Hyalangium gracile: one gene and its partner. Each later gene encodes a partner of the first gene's protein in a complex. Links are inferred from orthologs where the notes say so. Each region holds a gene or a part of one and is shown on either strand. Other genes may lie near its edges.

Region 1 (3,164 bases):
CGCCGACGTCTCCTCCGACGCTCACGCCCGTGCCGGCGGCCGCCGCGCCCAAGCCGGCGCCGAAGCGCGAGGACCCGCCGCTGCCCACGCTGGACTTCAAGACGCCGCCGGCGCCGGCTCCCACGCCTGCGAAGCCGGTGTCGGCGCCCGCGTCCAAGAAGGACACGGAGGCCGATGATGCGGCGCTCGCCAGCGCGGTGAAGCCCAAGCGGACGGGCCTCTTCATCGGCATCGGCGTCGCGGCGATCGTCGCCGTGGCCGCCGTGGTGATGGGCACTCGCGACTCGGGCACCTCCGGGCCGACGACGAAGCCGCCGGAGCAGACCGATCCTCAGACGAAGCGCCCCGACGCGCCGGAGACGAAGCCCCCCGAGGCGCCGGAGACGAAGGCTCCCGAGACGCCGGAGACGAAGCCTCCCGAGGCGGTGGTGAAGGAGCCTGCGTCCGCCCCGACGGAGGCGGGCACGGTGGCCGCGCGGCCGGAAGACGCGGCGAAGACGCCGGAGACGCCCAAGCCGCCGGAGACGGCTCAGCCCACGGAGACGCCCAAGCCCACGGTGGCCGAGACGGCGAAGCCCACGGAGCCGGAGGAGCCGCCCGAGCCGCCCGCGGACACCTCGAAGCCCGTCGATCTGGAGGCCGAGTATGCGAGCTCCATCCGGCAGGCGCGCTCGGCCATCGCCTCGGACAACTACAAGCTCGCCGCGTCGAAGTTCCGCAAGGCCCTGCGGGCCAGGCCGGGCTCGAGCGAGGCCAAGGAGGGGCTGGGCTTCTCCCTGGTGATGGGCAGCACGAGCGACTCCGCCTATCGCGAGGCGGCGCGGCTGCTGCAGGACGTGGTCAAGGACAAGGACACCAACGCCCGGGCGTGGTTCGCCCTGGGCATGGCGCTCCAGGTGACCCAGCAGAATAACCAGGCGGTCGCGGCTTATAAGAAGTACCTTGCCATGGAGCCCTCCGGGAAGTTCGCCGCCGACGTGCGCCTCGCGCTCAAGCAGCTGGGCGGCAAGTAGGGGCGGGGGCTCAGGCCCTCGAGGGCCTGGAAGGTCACTGCCTTGCTCGTACTGGGACTGGAAACCAGCTGTGATGAGACCGCCGCCGCCCTCGTGGAGGACGGCCGGCGCGTGCTCTCGGATGTCGTCTCGACGCAGGTGGACATCCACCGTCGCTGGGGCGGCGTGGTTCCGGAGCTCGCCAGCCGCAACCACATCGTCCAGGTGATGCCGGTGCTCCACGAGGCGCTCACGCGCGCGGGCAAGACGCTGGACGACGTGGACCTCATCGCCGTCACCTCGGGGCCGGGGCTGATTGGCGCCCTGCTGGTGGGCGTGCAGGTGGCCAAGTCCCTGAGCCTGGCCACCGGCAAGCCCTTCGTGGGGGCCAACCACCTGGAGGGCCACCTGCTCGCCATCCGGCTGCTGGAGGATGCGCCGGAGCCGCCGTTCCTCGGGCTGGTCGTCTCGGGCGGGCACACGAGCCTCTACGAGGTGCAGGACTACGGGCGCTACCGCCTGGTGGGCAGCACGCGCGACGACGCGGCCGGCGAGGCGTACGACAAGACGGCGCGGATCCTCGGCCTGCCGTATCCGGGCGGGCTGCCTATCGATCAGCTGGCGCAGAAGGGCGATCCGCAGGCCATCCACTTCCCGCGCGCGCTGCCGCAGCCGGACACGTTCGACGTGTCCTTCTCCGGGTTGAAGACGTCGGTGCTGAACCACGTGCGCAAGCACGGCGTGCCGGAGGGGCAGGCGCTGGCGGACCTGTGCGCCTCGTTCCAGGAGGCGGTGGCGGACGCGCTGTCGAAGAAGTTCATCGCCGCGGGGCGGCGGCTGGGGCTGCAGCGGCTGGTGGTGTGTGGAGGAGTGGCGGCGAACTCGCGGCTGCGCTCGCTGTGCCTGGAGCGGGCCGAGGAGCGAGGCCTGAAGCTCTACCTGCCGCCGGTGCGGCTGTGCACGGACAACGGGGCCATGATCGCGGTGGCTGGGTACGAGGCCTGGCGTCGCGGGCTGCGAGGGGACTTCAAGCTCGCGGCGGATCCGGCCTGGCGGATGTGAAGGAGGAAGTGACGGGTGGAATCGCCGCGAGAGATTCTCAAGCGCCACGGGCTGCACGCCAAGCACAGCTGGGGACAGAACTTCCTCGGGGACGAGGGAGCGCTCCAGGAGATCGCTGAGGCGCTGGAACTGCGCAAGGACGAGCCGGTGGTGGAGCTGGGGCCGGGGCTGGGGCACCTGACGCGCTTCCTGGCGGCGACGGGGGCGCGTGTGACGGCGGTGGAGAAGGACCGGGACATGCTCGCGGTGCTGGAGAAGGAGGCCATCCCGGGGGTGCGCGTGGTGTCGGGCAACGCGGCCACGGTGGACTTCGCGCAGGCGGCGGGGGCGGAGGAGGTGGCGGTGGTGGGCAACCTCCCGTACCACCTGACGAGCTCCATCCTCTTCCAGGTGCTGGAGCAGCGGGCGCATGTGTCTCGGGCCGTGTTCACGCTCCAGAAGGAAGTGGTGGAGCGGCTGGCGGCGGAGCCGGGGACGCGGGACTACGGGCTGCTGACGGTGCTGCTGGGGCTGTACTTCGACATCGAGCACCTGTTCACGCTGGAGGCGCACCTGTTCCACCCGCCGCCGAAGGTGGACTCGGCGGTGGTGCGGCTGACGCGGCTGAAGGCGCCGCGGGCGCCGGTGGTGAGCGAGGAGCGCTTCATCCGCCTGGTGAAGGCGGCGTTCGCGCAGCGGCGCAAGACGCTGCTGAACTCGCTCAAGTCGGACCGGACGCTGGCCACGCCTGAGCAGTACGCGAAGGCGCTGGAGACGGCGGGTATCGACCCGATGCGTCGGGCAGAGACGCTCGCGCCCCAGGAGTTCGCCGCGCTGGAGCAGGCCCTGGGGCCGGTGGGCTCGCCATAGGGAAAGAGCGCTTGCGGCACCCGCACTGCGGAATCCGCAGTGCTCTCTGCACTTCCCGCATCCCTTAAGACACGCGGCTGACGTAACCACGCGAACTCACCGGTTCGCCGTGGCTGGCGCACGCCTTGCTCAAGCACAGGCCAGGAGCACGGTCCGGGTGCTCCTCCGAGAAAGACAGCTGTGCCTGTGGAGGGAGCCATGAAGAGTCTGAGCGAGCAGGGCCGAGCAGTCATGCTGGGAGCCATCCTGTCGGTGTGGGCG
Region 2 (3,305 bases), on another replicon or contig:
GGGCTGACAGCGGCGGAGGTGTACTGGGCAACCACCCGAGGCGCCGCTCTGGCTCTGGGTCTACCCTCTCACGGGCGTCTGGCTTTGGGCGACGTTGCCGACATCGTTATTTTTTCGTGCACAAACTATCGGCACCTGCCCTACCACCTCGGAGTGAACCACTCGCGCACGGTGTTGAAAGGCGGGCGTGTTGTCATTCGTGACGGCGTGTCACACTGTGAATAACAGGAGGGGCCCCGACTTCTTGACAGTGAGCATGGCTCCGAGAGACACAGAATGTGCCGTCGGGGCCGGCTGTCATTATTCCGTCGACCGAACGCTATGTGCCGTCTCTTTGGATTCCGCTCTGCTGTTCCCGCTGCTGTCCATCCGGCGCTGGTGACCGAGAAGAACTCGCTCGTCATCCAGTCACGCGAGCACAAGGATGGATGGGGAATCGCGGCCTATGGAGTCGAGCAGCGCCCCACGGTGGCGCACGGCGTCGGTCCGGCGCACAGTGATCCCGACTTCCACCGCGTGAGCAGTCTGGTGTCGTCACATACGGTGGTGGCGCACGTGCGACAGGCCTCGGTGGGCGGAGTGGAGCTGCGCAACTCGCACCCGTTCCTGTTCGGCCCGTGGTCCTTCGTGCACAACGGGACGCTGCGCAACTTCGATCGCCACCGCAAGGCGGTCGAGTCGCTCGTCCGCTCGGATCTGGCCGCGAACATCCGCGGCACGACGGACTCCGAGCGCTGCTTTCACCTCTTCCTCACGCGGATGGCCACGCGCAGCTCGCTGGAGGGCGCGGTGCGGCTGGAGGATGTGGCGGCCTCGCTGGCCGAGACGATGGAGCTGGTGGCCAACATCACGGATGAGCCCGGCCAGGATCGCTCGGCGATGAACTTCCTCGTCACCAACGGCGAGGTGATGGTGGCCACGCGCCGCAACCGGACGCTGTTCGTGTCGGACGGGCGCCGCTCGACGTCGTGCACCGCGGCCCCGCTCCAGCACGGCACGCGGCTGGGTCAGCTCCTCATCGCGAGCGAGGTGCTGTGCGGCAACCAGACCGCGTGGAACGAGGTCTCCGAGGACGAGGTCATCGGCGTCGACGGCCGCCTCGTGCTGCACCGCTGGCGGCTCTCGGAGTTCGCCCTCTCCCGCTGACGGCGCCTCGCCTCGGTGAGGAGCGCAGCCACGAGCTCCCGAGCTGAGCCTCGGATGGAGCCAGCTCCCCGAGCACGTTGAGGGCGTTCTCACGGATGTCGCGGAACGCGCTCTTCAGGCCATGAGGCGCCAGCTGCTCCACGTCCTCGAGCTCCGAGCCCGCGTGCAGGGCCTCCACGAGCCTGCGATCCACGCCTCCATGCGCCTTCCCGGACGGGCTTGCGAAGCGGAGGAACACGGGGACGAAGAAGTGATCGCACGCATCGCTCGGGGTCATCTTCCCCGCCTCGACGGCCTCCGCGAGCCCCAAGGCGATGGTGGCCAGGAGCTTCTCCACCTCCTCCTTCCCTTGCGCCCTCAGCTCGAGCTTCACCGCTCTGGATGACCTCTTCATGGGCCTCTCCCAGGTCGCCTGTACGCCTCAAGCCAGCCACGCGGAGAGCAGCTCCGCGGGCCTTCGCCCGAATGCCTCGGCATGCAGCTCGCGCGCGTCCTCGGCCACGGGCCTGAGGGTGAGGCGCAGATACTCGCGTGGCGCTGCCTCGGGGACCTTGTCCAGCCACTCCACCAGCACGGCGCCGTCGCCACCGAGCAGATCGAGGAAGCCGGTGGCGTACAGCTCGTCATAGTCGGCGATGCGGTAGAGGTCCGCGTGGTACAGCGGGATGCGGCCCCGGTACGGGTAGACGATGGCGAAGGTGGGGCTGGCCACCTCCGAGCGCGGCACCTGGGCGCCCTCGGCCACGCCGCGCACCAGGTGCGTCTTGCCCGCGCCCAGATCGCCGATGAGTCCGACGAAGTCTCCCGGCTGGAGCAGCTGGCCCAGCCGCACGCCGAGCCGATGCGTCTCCTCGGGAGACTCCGAGCGCACGGTCCGAGTCAGCGTGGGAGTGCTCATCGATCCCACCGCACCCAGACATCGCAGAGCCCCTTGATGATGTCTCCCGCGATGAGCCCCACCTTCCCGCGTCGCTTCGCCGCGAGATCTCCGGCCAGGCCGTGGGTGTAGACGGCGGCCCAGATGGCCTGGGGGACTCGGAGCCCCTGCCCGAGGAACGCGCCACAGATGCCGGAGAGCACATCTCCCGAGCCTCCCGTGGCCATGCCCGGGTTGCCCGTGGGGTTGACGAAGATCTCCCCGTCCGGGCCCGCGATGAGCGTCCTTGCTCCCTTGAGCACCACCGTCACCTGGTGCTCCGTGGCGAGCTGCCGAGCCAGCTCCAACCGGTGGGCCTGGACCTCCTTCGTGGAGCGCCGGGTGAGCCGGGCCATCTCTCCCGGATGAGGGGTGAGCACGAGCGGTCCCTTCGCCTTGCGCAGGACGCTCAGGTCCTCCGCCACGGCGTTGAGCGCATCCGCATCGAGCACCGCGGGGATCTCCACCCGCGAGAGCAGCTCGCCGATGAGGCGCCCCGTCTCGGGCCCCCGAGGGATGCCGGGCCCCATGACGAGCGCGTCCTTCCCCTCGGCGGCGGCCACCAGCGGCTCCAAATCCGCGAGGCCCAGCGGCCCGGCGCCCTCCAGGGGAACACCCATGATCTCGGGAGCGTGGGCGAGCACGGCGTCCACGAGCTCCCCGCGCGTCGCCACGGAGACGAGCCCCGCGCCGGACCGCAGCGCCGCTCGAGCCACGAGCGCCGCGGCTCCTGACTTCCCGCGACTCCCCGCCACGACCACGACGTGGCCGTAGGTCCCCTTGTGGGTGTCCGCACGGCGAGCCGGGAGCGCCTCCCGAGCGTCGGCCTCCTCCACGAGCCGCAGCACCGGCCCCGTGAGCCCCTGGGCCGCCGCGGCGCTCAGGCCGATGTCCACGCGCACGAGCTCACCGCAGAGGGATGCGCCCGGCTCCAGGATCTGCCCTCGCTTGAGCAGGCCGAAGGACACCGTGACATCCGCCTCCACGCAGGGCGTGAAGGCCTCCCCCGTGTCGCTCTGCAACCCCGAGGGCACATCCGCGGCAACCACCTTCGCCCCGGCCTGGCGCCACTGGCCAATCCGTCCGATGGCCTCGGCGAAGGCTCCTTCGGGCGCACGGCTGAGCCCGGTGCCAAAGATGGCATCCACGACCACGTCCCCAGCGCCGACCTCCGGGAGAGCCTCCAGCGCCTGCGGAGAGACGCCATAGGCCTCGAGCGCCTGCAGGTTGCGCCGGGCCTCGG

Evidence for each region.
Region 2: the proteins of tsaD (region 1) and tsaE are in contact, whole or in part, in a crystal structure (PDB 6N9A), measured with the Thermotoga maritima proteins. The link is inferred for Hyalangium gracile from one-to-one orthologs. Residues at the interface, in WP_004082750.1 of Thermotoga maritima: Cys10, Asp11, Arg49, His50, Leu82, Gly84, Gly135, Gly136, Glu154, Thr155, Leu156, Asp157, Asp158, Ser159, Glu162, Asp165, Lys166, Arg169, Leu170, Tyr175, Lys213, Thr214, Leu217, Tyr218, Gln221, Arg222, Asn324; in WP_004082108.1 of Thermotoga maritima: Leu37, Gly38, Lys46, Lys57, Val59, Lys60, Ser61, Thr63, Phe64, Thr65, Leu66, Met67, Val69, Pro71, Tyr82, Arg83, Leu84, Asp86, Asp88, Phe89, Asp93, Ile128, Asp130, Glu131, Arg134.

What each region holds. Positions count from the first base shown.
Region 1 is NZ_JAHXBG010000012.1:132,126-135,289, forward strand. What follows is about bases 197-3,054. They hold tsaD (tRNA (adenosine(37)-N6)-threonylcarbamoyltransferase complex transferase subunit TsaD), read left to right. Parts: upstream 197-1,055; coding sequence 1,056-2,054; downstream 2,055-3,054. Other genes in these bases: KY572_RS24645 (response regulator), read left to right, coding at 197-1,013; rsmA (16S rRNA (adenine(1518)-N(6)/adenine(1519)-N(6))-dimethyltransferase RsmA), read left to right, coding at 2,070-2,903. Also shown: more of KY572_RS24645, read left to right, coding at 1-196; KY572_RS24660 (hypothetical protein), read left to right, coding at 3,102-3,164.
Region 2 is NZ_JAHXBG010000005.1:293,855-297,159, forward strand. Bases 307-3,305 are described here. They hold tsaE (tRNA (adenosine(37)-N6)-threonylcarbamoyltransferase complex ATPase subunit type 1 TsaE), read right to left. Parts: upstream 2,045-3,305; coding sequence 1,568-2,044; downstream 307-1,567. Other genes in these bases: KY572_RS11985 (class II glutamine amidotransferase), read left to right, coding at 322-1,146; KY572_RS11990 (DUF3969 family protein), read right to left, coding at 1,079-1,540; KY572_RS12000 (NAD(P)H-hydrate dehydratase), read right to left, coding at 2,041-3,305. Also shown: hutI (imidazolonepropionase), read left to right, coding at 1-225. UniProt on the Escherichia coli protein: Required for the formation of a threonylcarbamoyl group on adenosine at position 37 (t(6)A37) in tRNAs that read codons beginning with adenine.